Phaeacidiphilus oryzae TH49: one gene and its partner. The protein of the gene in region 2 binds, or shares a complex with, the protein of the main gene of each other region. Links are inferred from orthologs where the notes say so. Each region holds a gene or a part of one and is shown on either strand. Other genes may lie near its edges.

Region 1 (3,252 bases), 730 kb from region 2 along the record:
CCGGAAAACGAGACCGGCCCCGGCCCGGCGATCTCTCGCCGGCCCGGGGCCGAGTCATACCGAGCGGGCGACGGGAATCGAACCCGCGTAGCCAGTTTGGAAGACTGGGGCTCTACCATTGAGCTACGCCCGCAGGCGCCGGGGCTGTGCCTCGGCGACCGGGGAACAGCGTAGCGGGTCGGATCAGTTGCTTGCACGCCGGTACCGTTCCGCGCGCCGGATCGGCTGCTCGGGAAGCCTGGGGACGAGGGCCCCGGGCCGCCGCGGGCCGCCGCGCGGACCCCCGTTTTCCGGGCCTTTCGCGGCCCCGGACCGCCGCTGCGGAGCGCTGCGGAAAATCTGCCGGGCGCCGGGCGGGGGAGCATGTACGCTACGTCTCGACCTGACGGGGTGTGGCGCAGGTTGGTAGCGCGTCCGCTTTGGGAGCGGAAGGTCGTCGGTTCAAATCCGGTCACCCCGACAAGTGAGAGCAGCACGAGCGGTCAGCAAGCGAGCGGGCCCGTCGCACAGCGCGGCGGGCCCGTCGCCGTTCCCCGCCGGATGCGACTGGCAGCCCGTTCCTGTGGTACCGGTAGGATGGTCCGCTGGCGGGTGTACGTGTGGCGTGTGCACGCTTTGACGTTCTGACCGCCGGCACACCCAGACATGCCAGACATGCAGAGATAGCAGACACATGCAATGGCCCGGGCATCAGCCCGGACACCGCAAGCCCCCAAGGAGACCGAACCGTGAAGAGCGCCGTGGAGACTCTGAACCCGACCCGGGTTCGACTCACCGTCGAGGTGCCCTTCGAGGAGCTCAAGCCCAGCCTCGACGCGGCGTACAAGAAGATCAACCAGCAGATCACGGTCCCGGGTTTCCGGAAGGGCAAGGTCCCGGCCCGCATCATCGACCAGCGCTTCGGTCGCGGTGTGGTGCTGGAGGAGGCCGTCAACGACGCCCTCCCGCGCTTCTACCAGCAGGCCGTCGAGGAGACCGAGGTCGACGTCATCGGCCAGCCCGACATCGACGGCCTGGAGGGCATCGAGAGCCTCGCCGAGGGCAAGGACGCCGAGCTGAAGTTCACCGCCGAGGTGGACATCCGCCCGGAGGTCGAGCTCCCCGACTTCGAGTCCATCGAGGTGACCGTCGACCCGGTCGAGGTCAGCGACGAGGACATCGACAAGTCCGTCGAGCAGCTGCGCGACCGCTTCGCCACCACCAAGTCCGTCGAGCGGGCCGCCCAGGCCGGCGACGTGGTCGTGGTGGACCTGGAGGCCAAGGTCGGCGACGAGGTCCCGGAGGACGGCACCGCGACCGGCGTCTCCTACGAGATCGGCTCCGGCCAGCTCATCGACGGCATCGACGAGGCCGTGACCGGCCTGAAGGCCGACGAGACCAAGACCTTCGCCACCACCCTCAAGGGCGGCTCCCAGGCCGGCCGGGACGCCGAGGTGACGGTCAAGGTCACCGCCGTCCAGGAGAAGGAACTCCCGGAGCTGGACGACGAGTTCGCGCAGCTGGCGAGCGAGTTCGACACCCTGGAGGAGCTGCGCGAGGACTCCCGCAAGCGGCTCACCCGGATGAAGGAGTACGACCAGGCCACCCAGGCCCAGGAGAAGGTCCTTGAGGCCCTCCTGGAGAAGGTCGAGATGCCCTTCCCGGAGAAGCTCCTCAAGGACGAGCTGGAGTCCCGTCGGCACAACCTGGAGCACCACCAGCTGGAGCCGGCCGGCCTGACCCTCGCGGACTACCTCAAGACCGAGGAGAAGACCGAGGAGGAGCTCCAGGCCGAGCTGGAGGAGCAGGCCAAGAAGGGCATCAAGACCCAGTTCGTGCTGGACGCCATCGCGTCCAAGGAGGAGCTGTCGGTCAGCCAGGACGAGCTCACCGAGCACCTGATGCGCCGTGCCGCCTCCTCCGGCATGTCGCCCGACCAGTTCGCCCAGCAGGTCGTCCAGGGCGGCCAGGTGCCGCTGCTGGTCGGCGAGGTCGTCCGGGGCAAGGCCCTGGCGCTGGTCGTCGAGGGCGCCAAGGTCGTCGACACGGAGGGCAACGAGGTCTCGTTCGAGGACGAGGACGAGACCGAGGCCGCCGATGAGGCCGTGGCCGCCGCCGAGGCGGGCGAGACCGCCGGCGAGGCCGCCGCTGACGAGGCCTCCGAGGGCTGATCCAGCGTCAGGGACCCGGGTGCGCGGCGCGCGCACCCGGGTCCTTCGCTTACCGCCCCCGCCGGATCCCCGCGTGCGGCGGTCACCCTGCGCTCACAGCGAACAGTTCTGCGTGGGGGATGGTCGGGCCAGGCCCGCGCGTTAGGGTCCTTGGTAACCACGCGGAAGACGCGTGAGGGGCCCGGACACGCGGGCCTTTGCCGGCCTTCGAAGTAAGACGTCGCGACGACGCCGGTGGCAGCGCCAGCTGCCGCCGATGCCGCCGTCCATCACAACGAGCAGGTGGATACGTGACCACTCCGCAGTTCGAGACTCCCGCGCTTGCGACCCCCCGCGCCGCCGGCGGCGATCTGGCCGGCGCCGCGCTCGGCGACCAGGTCTACAGCCGTCTGCTGAACGAGCGCATCATCTTCCTGGGCCAGATGGTCGACGACGACATCGCCAACAAGATCACGGCCCAGTTGCTGCTGCTCGCGGCGGACCCTGAGAAGGACATCTACCTCTACATCAACTCCCCGGGCGGTTCGGTCACGGCCGGCATGGCGATCTACGACACCATGCAGTACGTGAAGAACGACGTGGTCACCATCGCGATGGGTCTGGCGGCCTCGATGGGCCAGTTCCTGCTGACCGCCGGCGCCAAGGGCAAGCGCTTCGCGCTGCCGAACGCCGAGATCCTGATGCACCAGCCCTCCGCCGGCCTCGGCGGTTCCGCCTCCGACATCCGGATCCAGGCGGAGCAGCTGATCCGCAACAAGCGCCGGATGGCCGAGCTGATCGCCTTCCACAGCGGCCAGTCGGTCGAGAAGATCACTGCGGACTCGGACCGCGACCGCTGGTTCACCCCGCAGGAGGCCAAGGAGTACGGCCTCATCGACGACATCATGGCGAGCGCCGCGGACGTCCCGGGCGGCGGCGGCACGGGCGCCTGACGGCGCGTGCCGCACGGCATGCGCCTCGGCGCCTGATCCGGCGTCAGAACCCGCGCTCCGCTTCCCGACCGGCCGTCCGCCGGCCCTCCCACGAGAGGCTTTGAAGTACCGATGAATCAGCAGCATGAGATGCAGGCCACCTACGACCGCGAGCTCCGCGCCGAGGGGCG
Region 2 (3,034 bases):
CCGAAGGGCGGATCACCTCACCGGAGTTGGAGGAGCGCACCGAGGCGGTCTACGCCGCGGCGACCTACCGGCGGCTGAACGAACTGGTCGCCGACCTGCCCGCGGGCCCGATGCCCTTCGTGCCGGCGGCGGATCCGGCCGCCCGGTCGGCCTTCGCCGCGCCGCCCCGGCCGGACCAGCGCCGGGTGAACCCGACCGCCGTGGCGGCCCTGGTGCTCGGCCTGCTGGAGGTGCCCACCATGGGACTGACCGGACCGGGCGCGCTGATCTGCGGCCATGTCGCCCGCGGGCAGATCCGCGAACGCGGGGAGCAGGGCGAGGGGATGGCCAACGCCGGGGTGGCGCTCGGCTGGCTGGCGGTCGCCGGCTGGTCGCTGGTGCTGGTGCTGCTGGTGATCGCCGGGGTGGCGCTTGGCTCGCACGGGGTGCCGCCCGGTCGCTGAGCCGCCGGGCGGGCGGACGGGCGCGGCCCCCTTCCGTACGGCGGCCGATCGCGGCTACGGTGAGTCCGACTCCATAGACCCGAGACCCCGCGGGGCGGCCGCCGAGCTCCCCGCGGCAGGTCGGCGGCCGTCCGGTGGACCGCTTTGACCTGCGGCGCCGTATGTGTTTTGACCGGCGCCCCAGGGCTGGGTACGCTCTGACCTTGTGCCTGGGGTGTCCCCGGGTCTCTTGTGCATGCACCCGTAGCCGCCCCTGGCCTTCGGCCGGGGAACCGCAACGGCCGTTCGGCCGCCGGGGCGCTGGATGGGTCGCCGCACGCAGGGATTCCGCGTAATCACGCCGTGGTCGTTCTGCTGTGTCAGCTCGCAGCGGGCGTGCGACGGGCGAGAAGGGGCGACACACCCGACCGCGTGGGTCGGCCGCTCGGATGCTCCAGGTTAGTTTCACCCAGGCTTGGCACACAGAAATCGGAGAGACGGTGCCTACGATCCAGCAGCTGGTCCGAAAGGGCCGGCAGGACAAGGTCGAGAAGAACAAGACGCCCGCGCTCAAGGGTTCCCCCCAGCGCCGTGGCGTCTGCACGCGTGTGTACACCACCACGCCGAAGAAGCCGAACTCGGCGCTGCGCAAGGTCGCTCGTGTGCGCCTCACCAGCGGGATCGAGGTCACCGCCTACATTCCGGGCGAGGGCCACAACCTGCAGGAGCACTCCATCGTGCTCGTGCGCGGCGGTCGTGTGAAGGACCTGCCGGGTGTGCGCTACAAGATCATCCGCGGCTCGCTCGACACCCAGGGTGTCAAGAACCGCAAGCAGGCCCGCAGCCGCTACGGCGCCAAGAAGGAGAAGTAAGAATGCCTCGCAAGGGCCCCGCCCCGAAGCGCCCGGTCATCATCGACCCGGTTTACAACTCCCCGCTGGTGACGCAGCTCGTCAACAAGATCCTGCTGCACGGCAAGCGCTCCACCGCCGAGCGGATCGTCTACGGCGCCCTCGAGGGCGTGCGTGAGAAGACCAGCAACGACCCGGTGGTCGCGCTGAAGCGCGCCCTGGAGAACGTGAAGCCGACCCTGGAGGTCAAGTCCCGCCGCGTCGGTGGTGCGACCTACCAGGTGCCGGTCGAGGTCAAGCCGGGCCGGGCGAACACCCTGGCGCTGCGCTGGCTGGTCGGCTACTCCCGCGCCCGCCGCGAGAAGACCATGACCGAGCGTCTGCTCAACGAGATCCTCGACGCCTCCAACGGCCTGGGCGCCTCCGTGAAGCGCCGCGAGGACACCCACAAGATGGCCGAGTCCAACAAGGCCTTCGCGCACTACCGCTGGTAGTCCGAACCCACGTCAGTACGAGAAAGAGAGAGTCGAGCCACCATGGCTGCAACCTCCTCCCTTGACCTCGCCAAGGTCCGCAACATCGGGATCATGGCGCACATCGACGCGGGCAAGACCACCACCACTGAGCGGATCCTGTTCTACACCGGTGTGACCTACAAGATCGGTGAAGTCCACGAGGGCGCTGCCACGATGGACTGGATGGAGCAGGAGCAGGAGCGCGGCATCACCATCACGTCCGCCGCGACGACCTGCCACTGGCCCCTGAACGGCGTCGACCACACCATCAACATCATCGACACCCCCGGCCACGTCGACTTCACCGTCGAGGTGGAGCGCTCGCTGCGCGTGCTGGACGGTGCCGTCACGGTGTTCGACGGCGTCGCCGGTGTGGAGCCGCAGTCCGAGACCGTGTGGCGGCAGGCCGACCGGTACAACGTTCCGCGCATCTGCTTCGTGAACAAGCTGGACCGCGTCGGTGCGGAGTTCCACCGCTGCGTCGACATGATCGTCGACCGCCTGGGTGCGACCCCGCTGGTCATGCAGCTCCCGATCGGTGCCGAGGCGGACTTCAAGGGCGTCATCGACCTGGTGTCGATGAAGGCCCTGGTCTGGTCCGACGAGGCCGCCAAGGGCGAGATGTACGACACCGTCGACATCCCGGACACCCACACGGACGCGGCCCAGGAGTGGCGCGACAAGCTGCTCGAGACCGCGGCCGAGGGTGACGACCAGCTGATGGAGCTGTACCTGGAGGGCCAGGAGCCCACCGAGGAGCAGCTGATCGCCGGCATCCGCCGCGCGACCATCGCGGGCAACCTGACCCCGGTCTTCTGCGGCACCGCGTTCAAGAACAAGGGCGTCCAGCCCCTGCTCGACGCGATCGTCCGCTACCTCCCCTCCCCGACCGACGTCGAGGGCGTCAACGGCCACAAGGTCGGCGACGAGGAGACCGAGATCTTCCGCAAGGCGTCCGAGGACGAGCCGATGTCGGCTCTGGCCTTCAAGATCGCCGCGGACCCGCACCTCGGCAAGCTGACCTTCGTCCGGGTCTACTCCGGCAAGATCGAGGCGGGCACCCAGGTGCTCAACTCGGTCAAGGGCCGCAAGGAGCGGATCGGCAAGATCTACCGGATGCACGCGAACAAGCGTGAGGAGATCCCCTCGGTCGGTGCCGGCGACATCGTCGCCGTCATGGGCCTGAAGGACACCACCACCGGTGAGACCCTGTGCGACCCGTCGAACCCGGTGATCCTCGAGTCCA

What was found.
Region 1: the proteins of rpsG (region 2) and tig are in contact, whole or in part, in a crystal structure (PDB 3GTY), measured with the Thermotoga maritima proteins. The link is inferred for Phaeacidiphilus oryzae TH49 from one-to-one orthologs. Residues at the interface, in WP_004081843.1 of Thermotoga maritima: Lys34, Lys52, Lys55, Glu59, Arg62, Gln63, Glu66, Asn67, Lys69, Val71, Arg95, Ala109, Lys110, Lys111, Gly112, Arg113, Pro114, Glu117, Glu121, Ile124, Ala125, Tyr127, Asn128, Asn129, Thr130, Gly131, Lys135, Asp139, Arg142, Met143; in WP_004081061.1 of Thermotoga maritima: Glu122, Val124, Val129, Leu130, Tyr133, Glu188, Gly259, Ile262, Tyr263, Glu266, Ser270, Glu273, Gln274, Glu277, Arg308, Gln311, Ile312, Ser315, Tyr316, Glu325, Arg329, Arg336, Leu363, Phe366, Trp367, Arg373, Leu377, Arg381, Leu384, Glu387.

The regions. Positions count from the first base shown.
Region 1 is NZ_JQMQ01000005.1:4,983,385-4,986,636, forward strand. What follows is about bases 1-2,939. They hold tig (trigger factor), read left to right. Parts: upstream 1-728; coding sequence 729-2,150; downstream 2,151-2,939. Other genes in these bases: BS73_RS25775 (ATP-dependent Clp protease proteolytic subunit), read left to right, coding at 2,441-2,939. Outside these bases: more of BS73_RS25775, read left to right, coding at 2,940-3,082; BS73_RS25780 (ATP-dependent Clp protease proteolytic subunit), read left to right, coding at 3,194-3,252. UniProt on the Bacillus subtilis protein: Involved in protein export. Acts as a chaperone by maintaining the newly synthesized protein in an open conformation. Functions as a peptidyl-prolyl cis-trans isomerase.
Region 2 is NZ_JQMQ01000005.1:4,257,510-4,260,543, forward strand. The notes cover bases 311-3,031. They hold rpsG (30S ribosomal protein S7), read left to right. Parts: upstream 311-1,296; coding sequence 1,297-1,767; downstream 1,768-3,031. Other genes in these bases: BS73_RS22660 (DUF1707 and DUF4190 domain-containing protein), read left to right, coding at 311-443; rpsL (30S ribosomal protein S12), read left to right, coding at 923-1,294; fusA (elongation factor G), read left to right, coding at 1,810-3,031. Outside these bases: more of BS73_RS22660, read left to right, coding at 1-310; more of fusA, read left to right, coding at 3,032-3,034.